Regions from separate parts of the Rothia sp. P5766 genome, predicted to be linked through region 2. Evidence: riboswitches for the same ligand, from Rfam matches in the RefSeq annotation. Region 2 holds a riboswitch; the other holds the start of a gene.
What was found. A riboswitch is a leader RNA that binds a small molecule or an ion and turns the genes downstream of it on or off. The one in region 2 is predicted to bind S-adenosylmethionine.
Positions count from the first base shown of each region.

Region 1: linked by a shared signal. The riboswitch ahead of ACN08V_RS07095 (PLP-dependent transferase) and the one ahead of ACN08V_RS02160 (nuclease PIN) in region 2 are both predicted to bind S-adenosylmethionine.

Region 1 is NZ_JBLXXS010000011.1:35,045-49,710, forward strand. It holds gene ACN08V_RS07065 (hypothetical protein) at 1-378, opposite strand, end outside; gene ACN08V_RS07070 (hypothetical protein) at 405-1,379, opposite strand; gene ACN08V_RS07075 (S9 family peptidase) at 1,420-3,588, opposite strand; gene ACN08V_RS07080 (hypothetical protein) at 3,886-4,449, opposite strand; gene ACN08V_RS07085 (alpha/beta hydrolase) at 4,468-6,672, opposite strand; gene ACN08V_RS07090 (hypothetical protein) at 6,678-6,950, opposite strand; SAM riboswitch class IV at 7,201-7,319, shown strand; partial or broken gene ACN08V_RS07095 (PLP-dependent transferase) at 7,363-7,787, shown strand; gene ACN08V_RS07100 (alpha/beta hydrolase) at 8,452-9,135, shown strand; gene ACN08V_RS07105 (RNA-binding S4 domain-containing protein) at 9,297-9,515, opposite strand; gene ACN08V_RS07110 (glycine--tRNA ligase) at 9,658-11,040, shown strand; gene ACN08V_RS07115 (GNAT family N-acetyltransferase) at 11,329-11,949, opposite strand; gene ACN08V_RS07120 (GNAT family N-acetyltransferase) at 12,137-13,144, shown strand; gene ACN08V_RS07125 (MGMT family protein) at 13,148-13,480, shown strand; gene ACN08V_RS07130 (hypothetical protein) at 13,569-13,952, opposite strand; gene ACN08V_RS07135 (hypothetical protein) at 13,924-14,463, opposite strand.
Region 2 is NZ_JBLXXS010000003.1:31,102-45,767, reverse strand. It holds gene glyA (serine hydroxymethyltransferase) at 1-42, opposite strand, end outside; gene ACN08V_RS02195 (substrate-binding domain-containing protein) at 772-2,490, shown strand; gene purH (bifunctional phosphoribosylaminoimidazolecarboxamide formyltransferase/IMP cyclohydrolase) at 2,781-4,388, opposite strand; gene purN (phosphoribosylglycinamide formyltransferase) at 4,505-5,074, opposite strand; gene ACN08V_RS02180 (hypothetical protein) at 5,200-5,607, shown strand; gene ACN08V_RS02175 (DUF6350 family protein) at 5,689-7,410, opposite strand; gene ACN08V_RS02170 (SDR family NAD(P)-dependent oxidoreductase) at 7,574-8,347, shown strand; gene ACN08V_RS02165 (plasmid stabilization protein) at 8,378-8,809, opposite strand; gene ACN08V_RS02160 (nuclease PIN) at 8,806-9,006, opposite strand; SAM riboswitch class IV at 9,042-9,168, opposite strand; gene ACN08V_RS02155 (SNF2-related protein) at 9,323-13,009, shown strand; gene ACN08V_RS02150 (MFS transporter) at 13,113-14,426, shown strand; gene ACN08V_RS02145 (aldo/keto reductase) at 14,526-14,666, opposite strand, start outside.

The DNA.
Region 1 (14,666 bases), on a different contig from region 2:
TACTTCATGGAGGTTAGCGCTGGCGGAGGGGCTGAAACTAAAGGTTTCGGTGAAAAGGTTGAGGGTGTCAAGACTGATATGCTCCCCGCGAATAGCGCGGCTGACCCGGTCTTTGTAGCGGCTGCTGGAGCAGTCTTGACCATAATAGTGTTTGCAATGGGCGGCGATGGCCCTGGATATGGCCCTGACCGAGAGAGTCTGGGAGGGCGGATCGCCATCTGAAGCGGTGTGCTTAGACCAGATAGCGCGGTTGCTTGCCGAAAGTAGCTCCTGGCGCAGAATCGCGCTGGCTAGTTTGACCGACTGGTCACGAAAAGAATGGGGCGCCGGTAGCTGAGCACCCTCGTCCAGGGAAGGAAAATCAGGATTATGATTCATGACTAGAGTGACTTTCTCTCAAAGCCTTAAGAATCTGAGTGGGAGTGCTCCCACTGGTAGGCAACAATGGTGTCCTGAATAATGGGTAGGGACAGGGAATGATAGGACTGGTCGGGCAGGCTAGAAGAATCAATCAATTCGGATTCATCGATGGTGGGTCCCCAGATTTTTTTGACCATGTTCTTCAGGGGCGCCTGTCCATCAATCACTAAGGTGAAATTGTAACGGGCCTTTTCAAAAGGCCCCAGGGTGATGCAATTTTGGTTATCTATGAGCTGATCTTCAGAGGGGTCGATATCGATTCGATACCGTACCTGGTGGATCTGTTCCTTACGGATGGGGCTAGGAGGCCGGATAACCAATTCCCACAGGGTGTTATCCTCCCCGTGGGGTTTGATCTTCTCCGGTGCCTGGGTCACCTGTAGCTGACCCCCCTCCAGCAGATTAAAGTCTGCCTGAGGGGCCTCAAAGCGGGGTAGGATACGGGTGACATGATCCCTGTCAGCTTGGATCACTTCTGTAATGTCGATGCTGGTTAAAAGGCCCTCCCTATCCGTATGGCAGATCATGATAGTGGACAAAGAAGTATAGTCTGAACGTGCTCTTTCTAGGGCATCTGGTGGCTCTTCCTCATCTGCCGAGATAGTGGATATAGCCCTGCGAGAGAAGGTATCTGCCGAAAGGGCTTGGCGTAGTTCCTGGCGCTCTGAGAGAGTGAAACCAAAAGCGGACGCAAAGAGCTGAAGCGTTGAATCGGAGGGTAGATAGCCCGTGAGTGCGCGTGATACGCGGTCCTTGAGCGATTCTACTGATACCTCTGTGCCAGTCTCGTCAGAGAGATGATAGGCGATGAAGGTGGCTACAGCTCTTTGGTTGACCAAAGAGCCCCTTTGCCTCTGAGCATAGGGCATCCACTGAGCCCGGTAAGCAGGTTTACTGAGAATGGAGAGTAAGACCTCCTGAGTGATGCTCAGAGGGACCTTTGAAATATTGTTTGTCATAGTCGTAACTTATGCAAGGGGCCGTCCGGCCTGTGTCCGCTCAGTCTTGAGCACCTAACTTTTGTAGTAAGAAGGCATAGTCCCAGGCGATTTCTTTCCAGGCGGTATAGCGCCCCGAACCGCCACCGTGACCGCCCTCCATCTCAACCTTCAGGAGAGGCGTGGGGGAGTCCTGTGCAATGGTGTGCCTAAGAGCGGCAACCCACTTGGCTGGCTCCACATAGAAAACTCGGGTGTCATTGAGCGAGGTGACCGCTGCAATAGCAGGGTAGCGAACCGGGCGGATATTTTCGTAGGGGCTGTAGGACTTCATGTACTCATAGACCTCACGGTCGGTTATGGGGTCGCCCCACTCCTCCCACTCCAGGGACGATAGCGGCAGGTTAGGATCAAGAATGGTGGTCAGAGCATCCACAAAGGGTACCTGTGCAAGACAAGCGGCGTACTTCTCGGGAGCCATGTTCACCACCGCACCCATCAGTAGACCACCGGCAGAACCGCCCATAATTCCGATGCGGGAGGCATCAACCCAGGGCTGCTGTGCCAAAAAGTCGGTAGCAGCAATGAAATCGGTAAAGGTGTTCTTCTTAGCCAGTTTCTTGCCCTCGGTGTACCAGGCGCGGCCCAGCTCCCCGCCACCTCGAACATGGGCAACAACGAAAACGACGTTTCGGTCCAGCACACTCAGGCGGGCCGTTGAGAAATAGGGGTCCATGGAGGACTCGTAGGAGCCGTAGCCGTACTGAATCACAGGGTGTCCCTGACTCCGATCCAGGTCAGCGCGGTGCATGACAGACAGCGGAATCATAGCCCCGTCCTCAGCCGGTGCCCACATGCGGTAGGCCGTGTACTGCTCTGGCTGGTAGCCAAGGACCGGGGTCTGCCGGCGCAAAATGAGCTCATCGCTGTCCGGTAAATAATCGTAGACGCTATTGGGGGTTAGATAGGAAGTGTAGTTCAGCCGTATCACCGGGGACATGATATTGACCCCCGAAAAGGCCGAGGTATAAAGCTCATCGGTAAAACCGCCCGGCTCATAGAGCTCAATTCCCTGAGCATGCGGGTTTGCAATTTGCTCTGCTAGAGCATTCCGAGGGGCAATAAAGACCTTGACCGTGGTGTTCTCACGTGCCATAACCACCCAGTGGTTACGGGAGAACTTGAAGCCCTCAATCCTGACATCGGAACTGTGCGGCATCAGAGGAATCCAGCCCGCCCGGAAGTACTCAAAAGCAAGATACCGGTCATGCAGGGGAGCAAGAACAACCTCACCGTTAGGAGCCTGGTAATTGTGCCCCAGTACTAGGTAGCCGGTTCCGTTGACATCGATAATGTCGGTGGTGTGCTCAAGCTCAGCATCCCGGTGCAGGATGAGGGTGGGCTCAAGCTGGCCCAGTTCGTGAATGTTAATAATGCGAGTCTCTGAGTATTCAGAGTTGGCAGATGTGATCACAAGATGGGTGCGGGATGAGGACATGTTCGCGCTCAGCCACATACCGGGGTCGTCCTCGCGGTAGAGCACAATGTCCTGCTCCGGGCTGGTGCCCAGCGCATGAGCGCGAATCTCGTAGGGCCGCCAGGACTCATCAGCCACTGAGTAGATCAGGTGGCTTGCGCCGGAGGCAAAGAAAGCACCTGAAAAGATGTTCTCCAAAGTTTCGGGGAGGAAGTCACCGGTCTCCAGATTCTTAAAGTACTGGGTGTAGCGTTCATCGCCGGAGTCGTCAACACCGAAAGTCAAAAGGGTGCCGTCACGGGTGACCTGAAAAGAGCCTAGTGAGAAGAAAGCCATATCGCGGGCGAAGTCGTTACAGTCCAGGACGACCTGCTCCCCGTCTAGAGGCTGGCCGGGCTGAACGACCGGCGGCTCGTAGCGCTCCGCCAGGCTGCCCTCGGTCTGAGCGGGAACCCGGCACATAATCGGGTACTGCTGACCGGCGACGGTGCGATTGAAGTACCACCAGGCCCCCCTGCGTGAAGGCACCGACATGTCGGTTTGCTGGGTGCGGCCCTTGATTTCTTCAAAAATAGCGTCACGTAGGGGCTGTTGGTCGGCGGTTACGGCCTCGGTGTAAGCGTTTTCTGCCTTCAGATAGTCCAGTACCTGCTGGCTTTCTTTATCGCGGAGCCACTCGTAGTGGTCGATAAAAGTATCACCGTGGTGGGTACGTTCAAGAGGGGTACGTTGGGCAAGAGGGGGCACGGGCATGCTCGGTCACCTTTCAGCCGGATCTGTGGGTGTGTGCTACAGGGCAGGTAGGGCTACCCGGTCAGGGTAGAAAATGCCTACCAACTTTCTAGTAATTTGGTGGAACCAAATATCCTGAGTGTACGCAGTCTATAGCTTTTTTGCGACCAATGAGACTCTTTTATCTAGTGGGACCAGAGATTTCTCAGTTACATAAGTTATATAGCGGTAGATACTAAAGAGTTTGAGCCAAGCCATATTACGGAATTTATGGGCAAGTTACCTTTACGCTGCGGTGGTGGGTGTTTTCATGGGTGTTTAGTAGCCCTTGTCGGTGGGGGCGTTCCAGTCGAGGGGTTCTTTGCGTTGGAGGACGTCGTTGCAGACGGTGTCGAAGGTGTACATTTCGCCGTATTGGAAGGCCATGTAGGTGATTTCGCCGCCGGTGGGGGTGGTGGCCATGATGCTGATGCCGTTGCTTGCGGGGCTGAAGTATTTGGGTTGGAGGTTTTGGGTTTTCCAGTAGGTGTAGACCTTGTCTATTTTTTCTTGGTATTGCTGGGGGGTGAGGTCTTGGCTGGTGTTGAGCATCACGGACAGATTGAGTTTGTCTTTTCCGCAGGAGCCGATGGGGTAGGAGTTTTGGAGGTAGTCGGGGGTGTAGGTGCGTTTGCTGGGGTAGGTGTAGAGGGTGGGTTCTGTGCCGGTGGCGGTGATGGTGCCTTGGGTGAGGGTTTTGAATTCTTCTTCGATGGTGGTGGCGTTGGCTGTGGGGTTTGTGGTGGGGTTGGGTTGGGTGTTGCCACCACCGCAAGCGGTCAGAGCACCGAGCGAGACCATAGAAATTACCAGAACCTTTCCTAGAGACGATTTAAAATACATTAGACTGAAGCTTCCTTCCTAGCCCCGGGTGGGGGCTCTAGACAGGGGAGGGGCAAAGGTCAGAACCTGGTCGCCGGTCATAGAAGACTGTGCCTTCCTAACCTTTTGCATAATTTCAGGGCGTACCCGCCCATTTTCATCGCAGTCAGCAGCAGTAACTGGAACTAACCGTAAACTATCGCCCTCACTCTCATAGTAGTAGGGCTTATAGAGTTTCAGATCCAAGTCTTCGGTATAGCCCAGTGCCGCTCTCGCACCGTAGACCAGGCTCGAGGTTTGCTTGTGAGCGTAGCCCTGATTGTCGCCGTCAATGTTGAAGCCGTGCATATCAACATCCTCCAGGTAGTAACCATCGGCGGATATACCCTCAGTAGATTGGAAACGCTGGGCATCAGCAACAGCATAGGGGAGCAGACGGTTTTCTTTCGAGATTAGCGATGAATCTAAGAGCCAGCCCGGCAGGTAGCCTCCGAGGGCTGTCCAGTCCTCCATTGAGTCGGTAAAGAAAATCTTTTGTCTGCCCTTGGCATCACGCTCCACATTCCAGCCCTCGGCTGAATTGGCATCGTAAATGCTCTCAATACCCAGACCGGCTGATCCATACATGACGATATTATCAACCTTGGTCTCTGAGACCTGCATGGCCTCGGCGGTAGTAGTTGTACCGTAGGAGTGGGCAATCACCGATATATGAGCATCACTATAGAGACCGTCTCTTTCACAGGTAACCGCCGTGGACTTAGTAACATTCAGCCCGTCAATAAAACCGGCTAGGTTTTGGCCGCCCTGTTCGGCCAGGTAGATATCGGTCACCATCTTTGACTGGGTAAAGGTCTTGCCACCCAAAAGCTGTCTGCCTTCTTCATCGAGATGAGGGGGAGTCTCGTAACCGATCCAGAGAACAACAGCAAGTTTGGGGTCGTTAGTGCCATGGAGTTGTTCTGCTCTGTATTGTTCCTTATAGATGTTGTCTCCTGTACCAACAAGATCTTCAATGCTACCGGCCACGTTATTAGTCATACCGGGGACGACTACGGTTACCTTATCGGCATCATCCACCGAGCCCAAGGAGACCGAAGCCAGCACGTTGTTATAGTCATAGCCGTCCTCGTTCTCCGGCTTAATATTGGAGAGGTCGAGGCTGGTAACGTACCGGGGGATTCCGTCATCTTTCATGGTCGCTGCGGCGAGCAGGTTTTCCAGAGCTTTTCTGGTGGCTTCATCAGTATTCGGGTCTTCTGCTACTGTTTTCGCTAACTTACGGTTAGCCTGATCCCTGACCGTGTACGGTACCCCATCCATATTCCCCACAATCCCCGGGGCGGCAATAGTGAAAGCCTTTTGCTGGTTTTCATCCAACTGCGCCCACCAGGCCTTATAGGCCTCCGCCCGATCAATGTTGCTACCTTGCATCTGCAAAGGAAAACGGGCGAACTCCGGGTGAGCCGCAAAATACTCATTAATCTGCTGGGGTGTCAGCTTACTCAGCGCATCCAATAGCTGAGGCTGAAACTCATCGGATGCAGCAGCGGTTTCGAAAGCAAGAGTCAGAGCCTGAGCATCAAAACCCAGGAAGAAAGAAAGAACCTCATCAGCAGACGAGAAAGGAGCCAGCCCAGAAGCACCAGAAGACCGATCCACAAAGATGCCACCAATACCCGAAATATTGTATCCATTAACGGCGGTTGCTGACCGGGACGTGTATTGCTCCCGAATCTCATCAACCACAGCCTGCTGGGTAGCAATGCAAGCATTTGCCTCTGAGATGTCCTGGCGAAGAGAAAAAATCATTGAACCGCTTAGATCAGCGGACAACCGCCCCAGTGCGGAAGTGAGGGAATGACGTTCATAAAAGCGGAGTTTATCCTGAGTTTCTTCCTTGTGAATTTGGGCCTGTCGAGCTACCGAAAGAGCCGCGTCAGCCTTTTCCTGCATCTCTCGTAGGTTCTTCTGCCAGTCAGTCAGAACATCGTGAACCCGCTGAAACTCACCGGAGATTTTCTCACACATCGTGGCGCCCAGCTCAAAGGTATGCTCAATTTTGGTGATGCGGTTACTCCTACCGTCAATACACCTACCGCGGTTTAAAACTTTTCTAATAGCATCAATCTCGGTTTTGCGGGTAGACCAGTGGTTAATGGTCGCTTGCCAAGAATCAGGATCACCAGGGCAAGGGTCGCCACCTGTCAGAGGAGACCAATCCGATGGACGTGAACCCATCATGCCACCTACCCTTCTGCCCCATCGGCAATCTTAAAGGCATCGTATGCTGCCTGTGCACCATCCTGCGCATTCTGGAAAGATTCTGCAGCGTCAGAAAGCAAAGAGCTCTCCTGCCCTCCCAGGGCCGCGGCGTGATGTTCAGCCACAGGGTCGTGTGCACTCGCCGGGGTAGGAGCCTTGCTTTCCAAAAAGCCCTCAAAAGACTCCTTAGTTGCCTTGAAAGTATCAATCAGAGTCTGGAGCGTGCTGTATTCAAACTCAAGAACAGGTACGGGCATGAGGCTCCTTAACCTACGGTGGGAATAATACCTTGTGAACATTGTAGCCAGTTATTCTTCTGGGTCACCTTTCTTACCCCGGGGGGTTACCCATAAGTAACCCAAAGTGGGGGCAGGGCAGCCCGTATCAGAGCCTCGGCGGGCAACCCTGCCCGCCCCCCCATCGTAACTTACGCAATAAACAGACACATGAAGACTTTTTAAAACAGCATCTTGACCAACGACCGTTCGAAAGGGAAAACTAAAAGCAGGTCATGAGAGCCAGCGCTAAGCCCCAGCTAGCTGGCCGGCAACCCTCCACTCGCGGTGGGGTGCCCTGGGTAAAGACCTGGCACACCTCACCGAGAACCGGGTGTGCAAGCGCGGGACCGATGTGCCTCACTAACTCACCCGAGGGCATCAGAACCTTTAACCCCTCTTCAACCAGCCCAATCAGGGCTACCAGGGCCTGGTCTACGCCCGCGACCTGGGCAAGGACGGTGCCTTTGGGGTCAACCTCTCCTACATCCTCAAAGCCCGCGTGGCTCTGCTGCGTGACCTGGGTTCCTCCATCGCACCCACCAACGCCTTCAACATCGCTATCGGCCTGGAAACCCTCTCACTGCGCGTCGAACGCCACGTAGAGAATGCCCGCAAGGTGGCAGACTACCTGCAGGCGCACCCGGCAGTAGAGTCCGTGACTTACTCCGGCCTAAAAACCTCCCCTACTACACCCTGGCGCAGAAGTACCTACCCAAGGGCGCCGGTGCCATCGTTGACTTCACCCTCAAAGACGCTGATTCCGCTACCGCCCAGAGGTTCGTGGACTCCCTGGCCCTGGCCCGCCGGATCGCCCACACCACCTACCGCTGCGCCGCCGAACTAAACTTTCGTTTTGGCCGCGATGCCCAGGAGCAACAGAACATTCTCCACTGCCTACCGGCTGACCGTGGCCGCTACCAGGTAGAGAACTATCTGGACTACCACGGCCAGAAACCGACCGCACGGTTTGACGCTAACTCTTATCTAGCTATCAATGAAGCCCTGCTCTCTCACGACCTTGGCCGTGACAGGAGCGGGCTGCTGAGAGCACTGGCGCTTTCTACCTGCCACTGGACCATTGCCTACGTTGACTCAGATAGGCTCTTCTTCCCCTCCGACTCCCACATTATGGCCGCATCACTACCGCAACCGGTTGAGCCTGAGGTTATTCACTCACCCTGCCGGTACGACGGGTTCCTGATTGAACACGAGCAACTCGAACGCATCCTTGCCCGCAGTCTTGAAGCCCAGGACGCCGCTGACAGGCTAGGGTCAGTAACCCACAAAAAGCACCTGTGGGCGGTAGCCTAAAGTAAGCTCCGCCGGTGATAAATTGGGTACGAAAAGACCGAGGCAAGCTCCGCAAGCTACCCCTAGAACTCAACAGCTAATCGCAGCAGCTGGCAAAATTCGCCTGGCGGGGTAGGTTGCTTACGCTTCACCCATAAGCCGGACTTACAGACTCACCGAGGAGCGTGTCATGAGTCAGCATGTTGCTGAGTATTCAAAAGCCGAGCCCTTCCGCCGGGGAACCCACCTGGTCGTCCTCTTGCACGGCTACGGCTCCCACGAACAAGACCTCATGGGCCTGGTCAACCACCTGCCCCAAGAGGGCATCACCTACGCCTCAGTACGGGCACCCCAGCCGGTAGGCTACGCCCTGCCCGCCGACGCCAAGGACGCCTTCATTGGCGCACCCGCCCTGGGCTACCAGTGGTGGCCACTCAACCAACAACTAGAAACCGTAGGGTTCCGTGCCATCGAACTGGCCGTGGACTACGTCCTGGAATGGCTAGAACCCCTTGCCGCCAACTACCGCAGCCTCAACCTGCTTGGCTTCTCCCAGGGTATGGCCATAGCCACCAGCATTGCCCGCCACCGGCCCGACCTGGTGCGCACTGTGATTGGGCTGTCCGGCTATGTGGTCGACGGGGGAGAGGGCTACTTCAAAGATGCCGAGCTCACCGCTCAACCTCTACCACTGTTCTGGGGCCGGGACGAAGCTGACCCCATCATCACCGCCGAAAATATCAGCTTCACCCAAGAATGGGTCAAAGACCACACCGCCCTTACCGACTACCTCTACGCGGGCATCGGCCACGGGATTGCCCCCAGCGAACTAGCGCACATGAGCACCTTTATCCGCGAGAACATCTTGAACTAAAGAGAAAACCGGCGGGCTGAATCATGCCAAACAGCCCGCCGGTACTAGGGCACAAAAGACCAAAGCCTAGGCTGAGGCCCTTGGCTCAGCACCCTAGCGACCAACTGGCTCGGGGCTGTCGTTAAGGGTCTTGGCCGCTAGGGTGCTGAGTTCACGCTTACCTAGTCGTGCGCCACCTGCACCGTGACCCCATTGAGAGTTACCCTATCCCCAGCATGCAACTGGCGGCCACGCTGCTCACAAATATCACCGTTCACCTTAACAAGGCCGTCCCGGATCACCTCACGGGCATGAACCCCGTTCTCCACCAGGTTAGCCAGCTTCAAAAACTGGCCCAGCCGAATCATCTCATCACGAATAAACACAGACTCAATACTCATAGCCTCCAGTCTAGCGACCAGCTGGTTCCCCGCCTTCAAGCGGTGCGGTAGGCTTAAAGGCAGTGTGCCCAACCGGGCACTGCCCCCACAATCCAAGCACGCCACAACCGGTGGCGCAGGCTCACAGGAGAAACCAAAAAACATGGCACCGAAGTCACAACTTGATAACGTCATCTCACTGGCAAAACGACGCGGATTCGTCTTCCAAGCAGGTGAAATCTACGGCGGCTCCCGCTCCGCATGGGACTACGGCCCGCTCGGTGCCGAACTCAAAGAAAACATCCGCCAGCAGTGGTGGCAGACCTTCGTCCGCGGCCGCGCAGACATGGTCGGCCTCGACTCCTCCATCATCCTGCCTAAGGCGGTCTGGGAAGCCTCCGGCCACGTCGCCACCTTCACCGACCCCCTAGTTGAGTGCCTGTCCTGTCACTCCCGGCACCGCCAAGACCACCTCATCGAAGCTTTCGTTGAGAAGAAGGGCCGCCAGCCCGAAAACGGCATGGACGACATCACCTGCCCCAAATGCGGCAACAAGGGGCAGTGGACCGAACCCCAAAACTTCTCCGGCCTCATGAAAACCTACCTGGGCCCCGTTGACAACGAAGAGGGCCTGCACTTCATGCGCCCCGAAACCGCCCAAGGCATCTTCGTCAACTTCAACAACGTCGTCACCACTGCCCGCAAACGCCCGCCCTTCGGTATCGGCCAGATCGGTAAAGCCTTCCGCAACGAAATTACCCCCGGCAACTTCATCTTCCGAACCCGCGAGTTCGAACAGATGGAAATCGAATACTTCGTCCACCCCGACGACGCACCCAAATACTACGACCAGTGGATCGAAGACTGCTGGAACTGGTTCGTAGACCTCGGCATCAACCCCGACAACATGCGCAAATTCGATGTACCCGCCGAAGACCGCGCCCACTACTCCGCAGGCACTATGGACCTAGAATACCGCTTCGGTTTCCAGGGCGGCGAATGGGGCGAACTCATGGGCGTAGCCAACCGCACCAACTACGACCTGGGCGTCCACAACGAACACTCCAACGCTAAACTCGAATACTTCGACCAGGGCACCGGCGAACGCTACGTCCCCTACGTCATCGAGCCTTCCTTTGGCCTGACCCGCTCTATGATGGCCTTCCTCGTAGACTCCTATGTAGAAGACGAAGCTCCCAACACCAAGGGTGGCGTAGACAAGCGCACCGTCCTTAAGCTGGACCCGCGACTGGCGCCTGTCAAGGCCGCCGTCCTGCCCCTGTCCAAGAAGGAAGACCTGGTTCCTACCGCCAAGAAACTGGCCGATGAGCTACGACGCAACTGGAATATCGACTATGACGACGCCGGTGCAATCGGCCGCCGCTACCGCCGCCAGGACGAAATCGGCACACCTTTCTGCATCACCGTGGACTTTGACACTCTAGAAGACCAGGCTGTCACTATCCGCGAGCGCGACACCATGACCCAGGAGCGCGTCTCCCTGGACCAGGTCACCGCCTACCTTGCAGCCAAGCTGACCAAGTAAGTCTGGTTCTCTGGGACCTTGCTGTTTCTGGCAATACCCTTAACACCAGCCTTAAACAGGTCACCGCTCTTCGGCAACGCCCTTAAGGCCAGCCCCGCCAGTTGCCAGAGAGCGGTGCCGTCTTCGGTCGGAAATGGCCCTTAAGGCCAGCTCCGAGCCAGTTGCCGAGGCAAAGGTAGTGCATTTGGCCCGGAGTACCAGCAAAAATCAGGCCAAAAAAAGCCGCCCGCCCCTGTTACCAGGAGCGGGCGGCTTTTGCCTTATAAGACACTAGCTAGGGGCATGAACCTAAACTTCTACGGACGCGTAGTTCACATTCAGGTGACCGCTCATAGAACGATTGGCCTCCCAGTCGCTCCGCAGGACCGACTTGATCACAGCGTCGTGGTAAGTGCCATCAATGAAGAATGCCTGGCGGCGGCGCCCCTCCGGAATAAAACCGCAGGAGGTATAAACGTGGCGGGCACGCTGATTGAAATCGACAACCTCCAGCTCAATTCGGTTCAAATCTAGGTGCTCAAAGCCGTAATCCACCATCAGTTTGGTTGCCTGAGTACCGTAACCCCGGTTCTGCCCCGCTGAGCTGATGCAAATACGGTAATTGACGGACCTGCTGGTCGCATTGTATTCATTGAAGACAACCTCACCCACGTAGCGGTTCAGGGCCGGGGCAAAAACAGCCAAATCAAGACGGTTATCTTTTGTATTCCTCAGTGCATACCAGTCACGGGTTGCCTGCTCATCAGCATCAGTGCCACCAATGAGTCGGGAATGCGCCGAAGCCGTCTTACGCAAAGCATCGGGCTCACGCAGAATCTCAATCATGGCATCGATAGCAGAATCGTCAAAAGGGCGTAACTGAACTAAAGAGCCGGTCAGGGTCGGCTTGTGAGAAAAAAGGGATGTCATGGAACCACACTAAGCGATAGAGTCAAATAAACTTTAAGCTCTCCTAGTCTAGCGGGTGAAGAGAAGGTTACAGGGCGGAGCTTGCTCACATTCGCGCGCCCACCCCGCCTCAGTGGCAGGCAGGGAAGCCCTAGGGGACGTTAGAGTAGAGGGGTAGACCCCGCTAAGAGCCAAGGACAAGAACCCCGTGGACAAGACCACCCCCACTGCACCAGAGACCAAGACCCCCCTACCCGTCGGCTACACCCTACGCCCCTGGCGCACCGGCGACGACATGGAAATGCTCCAATACTGGCAGGACCCCGAAAACCGCCAGGTCGCAGCCTTCCGCTCATCCTTCTCTCCTGATACAGAGGCGCCCTTTAGCCGCACCCTGGTTGCTGAACACCAGGGGGTTCCGGTCGCCGCAGGTACCATCTACGAAACCGACCTGCACCCACAGCGACTCTGGGCCTACCTGGAAGTAGCACCCGACCATCGCCGAACCGGCCTCGGCAACCACCTAATCGCCGCCCTCAAACACGCTGCCCAGGCAGCCCCCAGTGGTGTCAGCGCCTTCCGCACCAAGGTAGAGCCGGCTTCTAGCGGCCTAGAATTTGCTCAGGCCCAGGGCTTTGAAGTTATCCAGCGCTCGCGGATGGTTCGCATTGAAGCTGGTACTGTTCCACCGGTGCCCCTGCGCCAAGACGCCTCCGAACGCATGACCCAGACCATCGAAGACCTAGCCACCGGCTCTGTGGAACTGACCCAGCGCTTCTGGGAGTTCTACCGGGGCATTCACGGCTGGGACCAGCCCGCTGACCTGTCCATTGGGCGGGTAAACAGGCTCTTCCTGTCCGATGAAGCTGAAGCGCTCGGCGCGGTCGTGCTGCGTGACGATATTCTGCGCGCTCAAGCCGAGGGTAAAAAAGGTGACATTCTGGCCTTTGCTGTTAGCTACCGGCCCCTGGCTGTTGACGCGGGCCTCATGGAAATCTCCGAGGACGATGCTACCGAAATCACCGTGGGCTACCGGCTGGGCCACCCCCAGGCCCGTGAAGCTATTATGCAGCTACTTTCGGTTATGACCGGCCAGTACGCGGTCTCCCTTGAGGTGGATGACTCGATGGAAGATCTGGCTGTGCTGATTGACCAGCTCATCAAGATGGGCTCCGCAAAGGTCACCAGCGAAACTCTGGTGATTGCGGATGCCTAACCGATGGAGGATGTACGGGTTGAGCGCGTCCTGAGGGTTGCTGAATCTATTCCGCTCGGGCGGGTGGCAACCTACGGGGATGTGAGTGCTGTTGCCGGGGAGTCTCCGCGTGTGGTTGGCAGGGTGATGGCGACCTGGGGGAGTGGGGTGCCCTGGTGGCGTGTGTGTAATGCCCGGGGTGAGATACCCGGTCATGCCGCACCTGCTACCGAGCGCTGGCGAGCTGAGGGTACTGCCCTGACTGCTGACGGGCAGGTTGACTTGCGGCAAGCTCGGGTGAGCGAGCCGGAACTGGCTCAATTATCTGCCACTTGGCTGGCTGAACTAGAGGTATGACGTAAGGCCCCGCCCTTTCGCTCTTAGGCCCGGTGAACAACCCCGGGCCCAAGAGCGAAAGAGCGGGGCCTTGCTGTTAGCGTGCGTCTTAGACTCCGATGTCCTGGGCGCGGCGGCGTCCCCGGCCGGAATATGATTGGCCTGAACAGTTGGCGATGTAGCCAATAGCCGGCCATATTATTGCAAAGAGAGCGTCAAAATTCCAGAGGGCATGGAGGGCACCCCAGAGACACCAGCAGATTACAATATTCCAGGCCATCATGCCGGGCCGCCAGACCATAGCCTGGGCTCCTTGGGGTTTGGAGAAGAACTGAGTCAGTACAGTACCCACGGCCAAAATGCCTACCCCAAAGGCCGTCATGTAGAGGTCCCGGCTCAGGTACCAGGCGATAAGCCCATGTAAACCCCAGAGCGCTACCATGGACATGGGTGCGTAGGAGCCGCTACCAGGGGAGTTCGGCTGAATCATCATTGAATATCACCAATCCTGTAATCCTGTGGGCTGAGTTAAAGGAGATTTGGCCGACCGGCTCGCCCCGCTGGTGGCGTAGCCGGTAGGTGAGGGTATAGCCTAAGGTGGCCAGTTCAATCACGGTTCTTTGGACCTCTATAAAGTCACCGTTTGCCTCAAGGACCTGCTGCCAGACCTTAGCCAGCTTGCGTTTGGAGTGCTTTCGGGCGGCGGTGTAGGTCATGTGGTGGTGGACGTGTTGGTAGTCGCTGTGGGCGAGCGCGGCAAAGACGGCTTCGGCTATCTGTTGCAGTTTTGTCTCGATTTGGGGCAGTGAGCGTGCGTTATAGACCGAGTCGGAGAAACGTTGGGCGGCGGCCTGTTTGGTCACGCCGATGGCTGAGCCGATGAGCTGCCAGGTGGCACCGCCTGCGCGGGCGGCCTCTACTGCTTGTTCAAGGGCCTGGTTGGCGCGGGTGACCTCGGCCTGGGCTGCGCCTACCGCGAGCATGAGCGGGTCTTTGGAATCCATAAACCCTCCTGGGGAATTGTCAAGAAAGATTGACTTTTCAAAATTCTAGGGGATGCCCAATCTTGTTTCAAGGTTGGGCGGAAGATAGCTGGGGCGTTTTCTTGGATAATTCCCAGGAAATAGCCATTTTTGGCTAGAGGGGGCGGTCTATCTGAACTTTAGCTCCTGCCGATACCCTCAGCGCGGTCACCAAGAGTTAAAGT
Region 2 (14,666 bases):
GGCCAGGGGTAGGTTGGTGACGTTGGGTGAAAGGTTGGTCATGCCACTTCCTTGACTAGGGTGGATCGAGGTTTTCCTTTTGTGCGGCCTTGGTACCGCTCAAAGCCCGATACTTGGGGACTCACCCACCTTGGGGAGCCATCACCTTTAAAGTGTAAATTACCTCTAGGTGATGCAGGGCATATCTCTTCACATATAAGATTTTTTCTCTACACGTCCACCCCCACAGTGTATCTAAAATCACAGAAAGATAAGTGTGTGGTGCATCCAAGGGGAGCCGATGCCATAAGCCCCGCTTCTACGCCTGCTTGAGGATTGTTCGCGCGAACTCAAAGTAGCTATCAGGATCAAAATCTGTGACGGTCGCCGCCTGCACAAGGAAGCCGGTCACAACAGCCAGCACAGCCGACCCTATGGGGAAAGCCAGCTCTCACGTCCTGACTCGGTGATCTTAAGTTCGGTTGCGACCCAGCCCCGGTGGCTCTCAAGAATCCTCTTCCTCAGGTCTGTAAGTTGCTCCTGCGCTACCTTTTGGATCGCCGGCAAGGAATCTACTCTTCGCTAACCTTGGGCACCCATCCATCTTAAATCAGACAAGCTGCTTGCCCCGAAGAAAGCCCCCCGCAAACCGCTTTCTTGCTAGACTAGAGGGCGAACTAGCCGTAGTTACCTGTTCAAGTTACTACACAGGAGAGTTACCGGGTAGCGCACACCCGGATACCCCCATCTCGTCACCCATCACTCATGCATTAGGGAAGAGGCCTCACAATCGTGACCGAAACTCCAAAATCACGTCGCCAACAGCGCCTTGAACAACAGAAGAAGGCCAGCCGCAAGTGGATCGCAACTGGCGCAGCCGCAATTATCCTGCTCAGTGGCGGTGCTATCGCCTACGTCAACATGACCGGCGATAAGACCCCTTCAACCCCCAGCGGGCAGGCCGTCCCTGCAGCTTGCTCCACCACACAGTCTGTAACTGTTGCTACTACTGATGCCATGGCAACCGCACTTAAATCCATGCCGGTTGATGAGGACACCTGCGTAACCCTCGATATCACCACCACGAAGACCGCTAGCAACATCGTGACCGAAGTAGCCGGTGAGTCCGCCTCAACCAACCTGTGGATTCCCGATTCCAGTGTCCGTGCCCAGCTCGCCATGGCCGAAGCCAAAACAGAGCTAACCCCCATTGCTGAATCTCTGGCGAAGAGCCCCGGTGTTCTTGTATCCGAGAAAGACACTACCTACTCCAACTGGCTTGATGTCCTCAAGGCCCAGGACGCCGTTGGCATGGGCGATCCTAAGGTAGAAGCAGGCGCTTTCTCTGCGCTCATGGGCGGTATCTCCGAAGCTTCTAGCGGCACTGTCAGTCTTGAAGACCTCACTAGCGGTAGCGCCCTGCGCGCGCAGTCTATTGGGGTTGACGAACCAGCGCAGAACGCTTCTGAGCTCCTTGAGGCTGTTGATAGCGGCAGCAAAGACGCAGTGGTTGTCAGCGAAGCTGATTACGCAACCTACGCCGCATCGCACAGCGACTCAGGCCTTAAGGCTACCGTCCCCGGTGACGGCTCTTTTACCCTGGATTATCCCCTCTACCAGGCATCCTCTAGCACCAACACCACCGTTGATGAGGCAGCCCAGCAGATCGTTAAGTTCATGTCCAGCGAAGAGGGCAAGCAGGCTCTGGCACAGGCCGGTCTGCGCACCGCTGAGGGCACAGTTGTTAACAACGATAAGAACGTCGGTGACTACAAGGCGCTTGTTCCTAGTAACAAGGAAACCCTGGGCCAGATGTGGACTTCCTACTCCTTGCAGTCCGCTCCCCTGAACGCGCTGGTTGTGCTGGATGCTTCCGGCTCCATGCTCGATAAAGTAGCTGGTACTGATAAGACCCGTATGGATATTACCGTTGAGTCAGTGCTGGCTGGTTCTCAGCTCTTCCCGGCCCGTGACTCTATGGGCCTGTGGAAGTTCTCCCGCAACATTACAACCGCTGATGGTAAGGTCTCGGACTATGAAGAGCTGGTCCCTGTTCGCGGCCTTGAAGAAACCGTTGACGGCAAGACTCAGCGTGAGTTGCTTCAGGAGGCTGGTGCTGGTATTGCAGCTACCATTAACCCCGATGACCAGACCGCTCTGAACGATACCTTGCTGGCAACTTTCCGTTCTGCCAAGGCTAACTACCAGCCCGGCTCTGTTAACGCAGTCATTATGCTGACCGATGGCAAGAACGTTGATCCAGATTCGATTAGCCAGGAAGAGCTCATTAGCACTATCCAGGCTGAGCAGGATCCTGAAAACCCTGTGTTTGTGATTCTGATTGGCATTTCGGAAGAGGCTGATATGAACGCTCTGACAACCATTGCTCGGAGTGTTGGCGGTGAGGCTCACATCGCATCATCGCCCACCGATATTCAGCGTATTTTCGCTGAAGCTCTAACCGGCATCTCTGACGCCGCTAGTGAGGCCGCTGCTGCTCAACAGCATTAAGGTATCAGCCGGGTAGTTTTTGTTCCGGTATTCCGTTGATTCAGAGTCCCGCCCTACGATTCATCGTGGGGCGGGACTTTTGTGTGTGTTGGGTTGGGGTTTGGTGGAAGAAGTGGCGTGATGGAGGGCAGAATTCTGAGCGAGCGAAGATAAAAATTCTGCCCGTAATCGGTGCACGCCTCCCGAGGAAAGTTTTTAGTGGAAGAAGTGGCGTGATGGAGGGCAGAATTCTGAGCGAGCGAAGATAAAAATTCTGCCCGTAATCGGTGCACGCCTCCCGAGGAAAGTTTTTAGTGGAAGAAGTGGCGTGCACCGGTAAAGTACATGCTCACTCCCGCTTCTTGGGCGGCTTGGATGACTTCTTCATCGCGGATGGAGCCACCAGGCTGGACAAGAGCGCGGATACCGGCGTTAAGAAGGACCTGAAGGCCGTCTGCGAAGGGAAAGAAAGCGTCAGAAGCCGCTACGGAGCCGCGGGCACGTTCTTGGCCTGGGGCTAGGGTGTTGGCGCGTTCTACGGAGAGGCGGCAGGAGTCTACGCGATTAACCTGTCCCATACCGATGCCGACCGCGGCACCGTCCTGGGCGAGCAGGATTGCGTTGGACTTGGCGGAGCGTAGGGCTTTCCAGGCGAAGGCTAGGTCTGCCAGGGTCTGAGGATCAGCGGCTTGGCCGGCAACCAGCTGCCAGTTGGCGGGGTCATCGCCTTCGGCCTGTAGACGATCGGCATCCTGCAGAAGAGCGCCGCCGGAGATTTGGCGGTACTCGATGCTGTCGCGGGCAAAGTCTGCAGGGAGCTGGAGGATACGCAGGTTCTTCTTGCTCTGTAGAATCTCCAGGGCTTCGGTGGAGTATGAGGGGGCGATAATGACCTCGGTGAAGATACCCTTGACGGTTTGGGCCATTGCGGCGGTGACTTCACGGTTGGCGGCAATGACGCCGCCGTAGGCGGAGAGCGGGTCGCAGGCATGGGCCTTGGCGTGAGCGTCAGCAATGGGGTCGGCGGCCTTGGCGGCACCGACGGCAATACCGCAGGGGTTGTTATGCTTGATGATGGCTACAGCGGGTTCCTCGAAGTCGTAGGCGGCGCGTAGGGCGGCATCGCCGTCCACGTAGTTGTTGTAGCTCATGGCTTTGCCGCCAAGTAGCTCTGCCTGGGCGATACCGGGTGCTGCGGTTGGATCAACGTAGAGTGCTGCGGCCTGGTGGGGGTTTTCACCATAGCGCAGGGACTCACTGCGCTCGAAGGAGAGACCGGCGAAGGGGGGCCAGTAGTTGGCCTCCCCGTCTTTTTCGAACTGGGCGGCAGTCCAGGTGGCTACGGCGGTGTCGTAGGCGGCGGTGTGGGCAAAAGCGGCTGAGGCCAGGCGGCGGCGTTCTGCCAGGTTGAAGCCACCCTTCTGGGCAGCTTCAAGAACAGCGCCGTAAGAGGCCGGGTTAACAACGACCGCTACAGCGTCGTGGTTCTTAGCTGCGGCACGCACCATGGAGGGGCCCCCGATATCAATCTTTTCGATGATGGCGTCCTGGTCAGCGCCTGAGGCCACGGTATCGACGAAGGGGTAGAGGTTGACAACCACCAGGTCAAAGGGCTCAATGTCCATTTCTTTCAGGGTGTCAATGTGCTCTTGCTTGCGGCGGTCTGCCAGGATACCGGCGTGGATGCGGGGGTGCAGGGTCTTCACGCGGCCTTCAAGACATTCGGGGAACCCGGTGATATCGGAAACCTCAGTGACGGGCACTCCGGCGGCGGCGATGGTGGCGGCTGTTGAACCGGTGGAGACTAGGGCTACCCCAGCTTCGTGTAGGCCACGAGCCAGGTCTTCTAGCCCGGTCTTGTCATAGACAGAGATCAGGGCGCGTTTGAGGGGTAGGCGGTCAAGCTTAATGAGACTCACAGATCTTCTCCGTTTCGTATGCCGGCGAGGGGACCGGCAGGTTGTTACCTGAGTGTGAGTCGCTTTATCTGGAGCCCCGACCCTAGGCCCAGCCCCGAGTGGGGCTATAACTAGGGTTAGGCGGTGGGCTCTTGCGCCAGGGAGGCTATGGTGGCTACCAGGAGTTGGCGTTCTTGCACTTTGATACGTTCGTGCAGGCTCTCTTCGGTGTCACCGTCAAGAAGGGGAACGGCGGCCTGGGCCAGGATAGGGCCGGTATCAACTCCCGCATCGACCAGGTGTACGGTCACGCCGCTGATCTTGACCCCGTGGGCCAGGGCGTCACGCACGCCGTGGGCTCCTGGAAAGGACGGTAGCAGAGCCGGGTGGGTATTAATGATGCGCCCGGTGAAGCGTTCCACGAGCTGAGCATCGACGATCCGCATGAAGCCGGCAAAAACAATGTAGTCGGGGGCGTAGCTCGCTATTTTTTCTTCCAGCGCCCGGTTCCAGTCAGCGCGGGTGGAGAAGTCCGCAGGTTCTAGGAGGAAAGTTTCAATCCCGGCGCCCTGTGCTCGTTCTATGCCGAGGCAGGGCTTATCGGCTCCTACCGCCACAATATCGGCGGTTAGCTGACCATCTGCAAGGGAGTCAAGAATGGACTGTAAATTTGTGCCCGAGCCGGACACCATCACCACAATGCGCATGAACACCAGTGTATCGCACGCCACGGCTAACGATGGAGGCATGTCCATGATAATCAGCCAGGATGAGTGGGTTCTATCCTCCTCTGAAATTCTATGAAGTCCACTGAGGTTGTACAGTGGTGCTTATGTCAGAGAATCAGCAGGTTTCCCCCTACTCCGAATCAGCCCTTGAATCAGTCAAGGTCTGGTCGCGTTCTTCCTTCCTCCTGATAGTTGCTACGGTCAGTACCACCTATTTTGCTGGTACCCTAGCTGTTGCCACCTTGCTCTTAGCGCTACTGACCGTAGCCTGTGCTATCACGACCCTGGTCAAAATGGTTAAGGTCCGTTTCCCGGGGTTCTCCATCATGCTCATGGTCATGATTGTGCTCTGGTCCCTCTTCCTCAGTTTTGGGGCCGGTCTCCAGCTGATTTTTTCCGATGCCTCTTCTGCCTATTCAGAATGTCTGCAAGGGGCTTTGACGATTACCCGCCAACAGGAGTGTGCTCAAGAAATGAGCGACGGACTCTTCAAGCAGATGATGGGTAACTAGCCTCACCTGGGCACCATATGAGAAGCCCCGCCCCGCGGTGTGCGGTCTGGGGCTTCTTGAGCAGAGATTCTGCTGATGCGCTTATAATCTGGGTTCTTCCTCAGCTTGATCTTGAAGCTGCTGATTCCAACGGCGGCGCAAGGACTTAGGGCGTTTGACCACGGGGGCGGACTTCTTAGTAGGTTCCGCCTGCCTTTCTTCAGCATCGGCCAAGCTCTTAGGGGCCTCTGCCTCAGAATCAGTTTTTTCTGTTTCTTCGTCGTCCGTTTCGGGCTCTGTTTCAGGCTCAGCATCGGCTAAGTCTTTATCTGCCCTATCGGTCTGTTCTCGGGGAGCATCCACCGGGGAGTCCGAATGGGCTAGGTTTGGTTCGGTCTCAGGACTGTTTTCTGAAGCTTCCTCTTCCTCAGCCGCCGGGTATTCATCCTTCTCCCCCTGATCGTTGATCGCTGCCGTGGCTTTTTTCTTTTCTGCCCGTTCAGCGACACGCTTGGCCTTGGCTTCGGCCTTAGCCTGCTTCTTCTGGGCACGGGTGGGCTTCTGGTCGGCAAATCGCTCCAGTTCAAGGCTGCTATCACGGACCAGCAGATGAGCCAAGCCCAGGCCGATTATCAGACCCAGCACCAGCAGAAGGGCACCGCAAGCGCCGAACAGCAAGGGTGAAGGCCCGACCTCGGTAAAGCGACCAAGCCCCAGGGAACCGTGAGCGGCCCAGCCCAGAAGGAAGAGAAGAATAAAGGAGGGAATAAAGGTAAGCGCGGCAAGGCCCAGGGTGGACAGCGGCCAGGAGATCCAGCGGAAGCGAATCTTAAGAGAAAGCCACTCATCAAAGTGGTTTTCTCCCTCGCGGAAGAACCACCAGCCACCCACAGCACCTGCAATCAGCGGCACCGCCAACCCGATGTAGCCCCAGGGTTCAGCGGTATGCGGAAGAGCGCCCAGTACGGGGAGGGAGGGCATGACGCCCACGCTGGTGCCGGTGGGGCCTACGGAGGTCCCCACGCCCAGAGAGAAGCCTGCGCCGGAGCTCCAGGCCATAGAGTAAATCACCAGGTTCAGGAGCAAACCTAGCTGTAGGAGCGTCAGGGCAAATCCGCCCACTGCCCCGGAGTGCAAAGCCTGGTAAAGGCCCACCACCTTGTCCCAGTGCACAAAAAGACTGGTCACAAGGAGCAAAGAACCACCGGCAACATAAGCCATAACCCCCACCAGGGAAGCCCGAACCATAGCCCAAATATAGGATCCAGCCCAGCGTGAGTACTGGCTAAACTTCTTGACCCAGTCGGCGGCATCCACACCAATCATGGCAGCTAGGGACCGCGACTCAGCAAAGCCCCCGGCAAGAATACCCAGGGCAGTCACCCACAGGGGAATGATAGCCGCAAGCACCGGTGAGGTGGTGAAATAGTCATCGGTAGATATCAGGCTGATGCCGGCGCTAACCAGCGAGTAGGCCACCATGCCACCTACAAGAGGCTCCCAAAACTGGCCCTCGTAGCTAGCACGGGCCAGCCTGCGACCCGACCTGTAGCACAGGGCCAGCGGAATAAGAGTGAGGCCCAGTGGGACCAGGCTCATCGTCCCAGACACCGCCGAAAAGCTACCCTGCGCGGGTATGTTCATATTCAGGGGGACACCGTGGACCAGCAACCAGATATGGCCCGCCACGGACAGGGCGCCGGCAACGGTATCGGTATTAAAACCGTTGGTGTACCAGACCGCTGTGAGCATAAGCCCAACGGTGATATAGGAGACCAGGGCAACCAGAGCAAGTTCAACGGCGCCCTGAAGCCACAGGGGCATGGGAAAGGTTCTTTTGGGGTGCACGGTGGTATTCATCGCCTTTCATCATGTCATGTTTCCTGTCTCTACGCCTGGTCACGAACCGTAAGAATACTAGGTGCGGTGAAAATAACCTCAACCACGGCAGACAACGGACGATATTGCCGGGGAGTAGAGTGTCCCTATGAGTATCGAGAACACCTATGTTTTGGTCACCGGCGCTTCTGCCGGCATCGGTGCCGAGTTTGCCCGGCAGTACGCCGCAGCGGGCTATAACCTGGTGCTGACCGCGCGTAGGGAAAAGACCCTAGAAAATCTGGCTGGCCAGCTCCGCTCAACCTACAGGGTAGAGGTTGAGGTCATCCCCGCGGACCTACTGGTTTCCGGTGACGTTCAAAAACTCGTTGACCGGCTAGCTCAGGCTGAGCGCCCGGTGGAAATTTTGGTCAATAATGCGGGCTTCGGTTTGGGCCAGCTTTTTGAGGAGGCCCCCGCCCAGCGGCATCTGGATCAGGTGCAGGTCCTGGCAGCTGTCCCCCTCCAGCTCATGCACGCCGCAATCCTCGCCATGCTCCCACGGGGCAGGGGCCGCATTATCAATGTCGCATCGGTGGCGGCCTTTACACCAGGTGGCACCTACTCAGCAGTCAAACGGTTTATGGTGGTTGCCTCAGAGTCAGCAAATATCCAGTACCGGGACCGAGGTATTGATGTAACCGCCCTCTGCCCGGGCCTGACCCGCTCGGATTTTCATCATGCCATGGGGCAAGAACAGCCCAAAGTGCCGGGCGTATTCTGGCTCAGCCCCCAGCAGGTAGTTACCGAAGCCATAGCGGCGGTCAATGCCGGTAAACCGGTCTGTGTGCCCTCCCTGCCCTATAAGGTAGCAGCGGGTATCTCGCAGATTATCCCCCGCAGGGCAGTGGCGGCGCTGATTTCCCGCACACGGAACTATTAGAATCCACAAGCTGGGGGTGCCCTTCCCTGCTTAGTCCTCCCAAGGGTTAACAGCGCTAACCCCCCAGGTGCGGTAGACATCGGCTTTCCCCGAAATAATCTCAAGCCGGTGCACGGTCGCTGTAGCCGCCATCAGCCCCTCCAAAGCAGCCCTTGCCAGGGGAGCCTGGCACTCAGAGCCCACCGCCTGCAAGGGCCTCTCAGCATGACGACCAGCCCACTCCAAAGACACCCGCGTGTCCACCTCAAGGAGGTGGTCACCAAACCGGTCAATCAGCTCAGCCAGCCACCGTTCAGTCTCCGGGTAGGGGTAGAGCCCTTTAAGCTCGCCCAGGCTTAGCACCGAGACGTACATGGTGCGGTAGGAGTTCCGGCGCAGGCAGTTCACAACCTGCTGGTGAGGGGTAGCCTTGCGAATCTCGGCAAGGACATCAGAATCAAGGAGCAGACCGACGTGGCTCATGCAACTTTCAGCGCACCGTACTCAGGGGCTGGGATACCGCTGGGGTTAGGAGCCAGAAGGAAGTTAAGGAACTCACTGCGCTCATTCGAGATACGCGCATAGTCCTGAATACTGATAGCGACAAAACCACCGCAGGCAGGCGTAGCAGCTGCAGACCTGTTCTTTTGAAGAGTGACATGGGGGCGGGTGTTTGACATATCGCCGTTGCGCTTAAGGTGCGCATTCCTTTCGAAACTTGCTCTTGTCTACACCAAACAGCGCCAATATGCGCGATGAAGACCGCTTCGTCATCCGAGCCACCCGTGAACATGGGGTTGGCGTTCAACCAAGTCGGAGCTTGACAGTTGAATCTCTTGAAGCTGGTATAACCATAACTCACACCGCAGGCACCTGTAAACTCTTGCCCAGATTTTTTAAAACGTGACCTCCCTCTCATCTTCTGGTGCCAGCTTTCATCAGCGTGCGATACGCTAGAAGACTAGGTCTATTTACTCCGCACGCGTGAGGTTTTTTGTGGCAGATTCAGCACCATTTCCCGACATCCCAGTCACAGCACCCGCCATTATTCGGCAGGTGGGCTCAGGCACCTACACCCGGGGGCAGGGCGCTATGCGGAAAGGGAGCGTTATCCGCTACCACTACGACGAAAACGAACGGGTTCTCGAAGGCCAGGTAGCAGGCTCAACAGCCCAGCCCTACAGCACCCGAATCACTTTCCCGGCCCAAGTTGCGGCAGGCTCCTACCCCTTTTCTGCCACCTGTTCCTGCCCCGTGCTCCACAATTGCAAGCACGCTGTGGCGCTCATGCTGACCGCCATCGACCGTTCAGCCAAAGCCAAGCGGGCGCTCACGGCCTCATCAAGCACCTGGACCACCCGTGCTACTGAGAGCGGCCGCACCCGACCCAGCGCAGAAGCCATGCGGGAACTCGAAAAATTTGGCATCACCACCGCCTCATCTCTGGCTGCCCCCCAAGATAGCCTGCCCCTTGAGCAACCTGCTCCCGCCGACAGCACCCCGGACCAGAGCGCCCTACCCACCTGGCGGCGTACCCTGGCCCATTCCCTAGCCGCCCGCCCCGGCTACGACAACCGCAACCACGGAGTATCCGGTGCCCTTGACCTGCGCCTGACCGTCCCCGGCAAATATGGCTGGACCAAAAGCAGCGGCTCACCCCGTATCACCATTGAAGCTCGCCCCCTGATGATGGGTGCCCGTGACCGCTGGATTAAAGGCGGTCTAAGCTGGGAAAAGTTCTCGGGAAACGCCGCGGGCTCCGCCGGAACCGGACTGCTAGCTGAGCACGCCACCTGGTTCAACGAGTTCTACGCCGTCATTCGCGGCTCCCAATCCATATACACCTCCCACCGCGACTGGGCATCGCTTTCCACCGTAGATTCATCCCTACTCTGGCAGATGCTCCGGGCCGCCGACGATATCAACCTGCCCATTCTGCTCCACGGCAAAGAAACCGGGCTGGTCATTACCGACACCCCGCAGGTAGAACTGGAACTCACGCCCGTCCCCGAACGCGGCAGCTCCCAGGACGCCCTCCAACTCACTCCCCTGCTCCGCTGGGACTCCTACACCATTCCGGCAAGCTACACCCACAAGATGGGTACCAACCGGCAGGGCTTAATCGCCCTGGGTGGGAGTGCCCAAGCTAACTACGTAGAAGCTGCCGCCGCCGCCCGCTGGGACTCCGCCCTGCCCTCGGCACTAGCCCATGTGGAGGAAAGCGCCCCCATTCACACCGGCCAGCCAGAAACTCAACAGGCCCACCAGGCACCCGCGCCCCACCAGCACCGCCCTCGCTGGCTCAGCCCAGAAGCCGAGCTAGTCCTTATTCCGCTGGACGAACCGCTCGATGCCGTCGCCGAATCCCTGATGTCCAGTCAACCGGTCACCGTTCCTTCCAAAGACCTACCGGCCTTTTTCTCTGACTTCTACCCCGCCCTCACCCGCACCCTGCCGGTAGCGACCACCTCCGAAAAGCTGGAGCTCCCCACAGTACGCACCCCCTCCCTGGTTCTGACCATCACCTTTAGTGAACCCGGCCCGCCCTTTAGAGCAAGCACCGCCTGGCACTGGGAGTACCCCGCCAACCCCACCGGCACCGACGACGAAACCATCGTGCTCGATGCCCTGGGCTACCCCGGGGAAGACCGCGCCGATATCCGCGACACAGCCCACGAATATCGAGTACTCAAAGACGTCAAGCGAATCCGCCCCGGTGTGCCCTTTACCAAGCACATCACCGAAAACTGGGACACCCGAACCCTGCTCGAAACCTACCTACCCGCCTACCAGAAGATTGACGGGGTCAGGGTTCAGGTCCGGGGGCCACAGCCAGAGTTCAAGGAACTCGACCAGGCCCCAGACATTGTTGTGACCGTTGATGACACCCGCCGCCGAGACTGGTTCGGGCTGGGTATCGCCATCAAGGTCGGTGAATGGACTGTAGGCTTTGCCGACATCCTGGCCGCTCTGGCTAAAAACCAGACCCACCTGCTCCTGGGCAACGGCCAGTACTTTGCCCTGGACCGGCCCGAGTTCATGAAATTACAAGACTTGCTCCGTGAAGCCCAGCAGCTCACCGATAAGACAGGACCCCTGGAAATCAACCGCCACCAGGTAGGCCTGTGGGAAGAACTCGAAGAACTCGCCGCCGAAACCCACACCGTCACCGCCTGGGACGAGCAGGTCAGCGCCCTGCTTAACCTCGAACACCACCGTCTGGCGGAAGTACCAGCCTGCCTGCACACCACCCTGCGCCCCTACCAGGTAGAGGGCTACCAGTGGCTTACTTTCCTGTGGGAACAGTCCTTGGGTGGCGTGCTAGCCGATGATATGGGCCTGGGCAAGACACTGCAAACCATTGCGCTCTTTGTGCACGCCGCCGAGCAAGCCAGCGAGCGCCGGGAGCAGATGGCACCTTTCCTGGTAGTTGCTCCCACCTCCGTTGTACCCAACTGGGTACGGGAGATTAAGAAGTTTGCGCCCTCGCTGACCGTGGTAGGAGTCGAGGAATCTGTCCGTAAATCCAAACGCCCCCTGGAAAAGACCATTGCCGGGGCGCAGGTTGTGGTGACCAGCTACGCCCTCTTTAGACTCGATGAGGAAAGCTACTACTCTCTCGGTACCGCCCAGCCCTGGAACGGACTGATACTCGACGAGGCCCAGTTCGTTAAGAATGCCAAGACCAAGGCCCACCAGGCTGCCCGCGACTTACCGGCCCGCGTCAAAATTGCGGTCACCGGTACCCCCATGGAAAACAACCTCATGGAACTGTGGTCCATGTTCTCCATTACCGCGCCGGGGCTCTTCCCCTCCGCCCGCGCTTTTAAAGATTCCTACGCTACTCCCATCGAATCGGGCGAGGAAACTAAAGCTCTGGGCCGCCTGCGCCGCCGGATCCGCCCACTCATGAAACGGCGCACCAAGGAAGTTGTGGCCGCTGACCTACCTGAGAAGACAGACACCCGCATTGACGTCCCACTGGCCCCGGCTCACCGCAAGGCCTACGACACCCACCTGCAACGGGAGCGACAGAAGATTCTGGGCCTGCTACAGGATATGGACAAGAACCGTTTTACTATCTTCCAGTCCCTCACCACCCTGCGCCGTTTGGCGCTCGATGCCTCACTGATTGACCCCGAAAAGTACGCTCAGGTGGACTCATCCAAGCTGGACTACCTGGCAGAGAACCTGCCCGAGATCATTCACGACGGGCACCGGGCCCTCATTTTTAGCCAGTTCACCGGCTACCTGCGCAAGATTGCCGACCGCCTCGCAGAGTTGGGCATCCCCTACCTCTACTTGGACGGCTCAACCCGCAACCGGGGCGAGCTCCTGCGGTCCTTTGAAGAGGGCGCCGCCCCGGTCTTCCTCATTTCGCTCAAGGCTGGTGGCTTTGGGCTTAACCTGACCACCGCCGATTACTGCTTCATCATGGACCCCTGGTGGAACCCCGCCGCCGAACAGCAGGCTGTGGACCGGGTCCACCGCATCGGGCAGACTAAGAACGTTATGGTCTACCGCCTGGTTTCCGCCGGGACGATTGAGGAGAAGGTCATGGAACTCAAAGAGTCCAAGGCCGCCCTCTTTGATGCTGTTGTTGATGAGGGTGCCTTCTTTTCCTCCCAGCTCACGGCGGCACAAATCAGGGACCTGCTTACCGACGCGGAACCCACCAGCTAGGTAACCGGTGCGGGCTTTCCTTCCAGATGCGGGGGTACCGCGCGTGTTGAGCAGGAAACTGTGTATCTGGCACCAGGACAAGGGTACGAAAGGAGAATAAGGGGTGGCTAAACTGCTGATGGATCTGACCCCTCTGAGCTACTCCCCTGCCTTGAGGCGAATCTGGTTGGGCGGTATTTTCTCCACCGTGGGGTACTCCATTACCGGTGTTGCTATCTCGCTGGAAATCTACGCGCTGACCTCATCGGCGGCGGCAGTAGGAGCGGTTGGCCTGGTGGCGCTGGTGCCGCTTGTTCTGGGTGGCCTCTACGGCGGGGTTATTGCTGATACCTATGATCGGCGCAAGGTGGCCCTGGCCGCGACGCTGAGCTTGTGGGTGCTGACCGCGCTCATGGCCGCTCATTCCTGGCTCAATATCCACTCGGTCTGGGTGCTCTATGCTCTGATTGCCGCCGAATCCCTGTTTCAGCCCATTAACCAGGCAGCTCGCGGTGCCATTATTCCCCGGCTGGTCAAGCCCCGCCTACTGCCAGCGGCCAATACTCTCATGATGTCGGTGGGTACCCTGGGCATGAGCCTGGGCCCCATTCTTGGTGGTGTTCTGGTGGCGACTCTGGGCTATCAGCTGACTTATTCCATTAATGTTCTGGCTATGACGGTGGGTATCTGGGCGCTCTACCGGCTCCCGGCCATGAAGCCTGAGGGCACCGCCGAGCAACCACGGCGCGGCGGCCTGTCGTCCATTGCTGAGGGCCTGCGTTTTGTGCGCGGTAACCAGGTGGTGGGCATGTCCTTCCTCGTGGATCTTTTGGGTATGTTCTTTGCCCAGGCCCGCCCTATTATTCCGGCGCTTGCTGCCCTGTCCTTTGGTGGCGGTGAGATAGGGGCAGGGTTCCTGCTAGCGGCTGGCCCTATCGGGGCTCTCACAGGTATTGCCTTCTCGGGTTTCCTCAAAGACCTCTCGCGCCAGGGCCGCTTTTTGACTCTGAGCTATGCAGGCTGGGGGCTGGGCTTTACAGCTTTCGGTCTGATTGCCTGGGTTTTTGACGGCCAGGGGCAGGGGGCCTCGGTGCGCGAGAGCCTCCTGAGACTTTCGCTGGCGGGGCTTGCTCTTGCTTTTATGGGCTGGGCCGATGCCCTGGGCGGGGTCTACCGTTCTACCATTATTCAGACGGCTGCCCCCGACCATATTCGAGGCCGGATGCAGGGGCTCTTCATTATTACCGTGGTCGGTGGCCCCCAGTTGGGCACCGCTGGGGTGGGGTTTGCGGCTGAGGCTATGGGTGCCCCACTGACGGCGGTTATGGGTGGTGCTCTGGTGATTATCACGATTGCCCTGGCGACGGTGCGTGTGCCGGCCCTATGGCGCTATGTGCCTGAGCCGGTCCCTGATACCCGGCAAATTCCCTCCGTCTAGCCCAGCGGTCTAACAAACACCCGCCCTTTATCTCTTGCCCCCGGACTTATACACCGGGGGCAAGAGAGAAAGGGCGGGTGTTAGATGTAACGGGCCGATTTAGAAGTCAATGGTTGCCGGGTCGGGGCCGATGCGTCCCTCGGCAGAAGAGAGCGCATCAATGGCGGTGATGTCATCATCGGTAAGAGTGACCTTCAGTGACTCAAAGTTAGAGACAATACGCTCGGGGGTCACAGATTT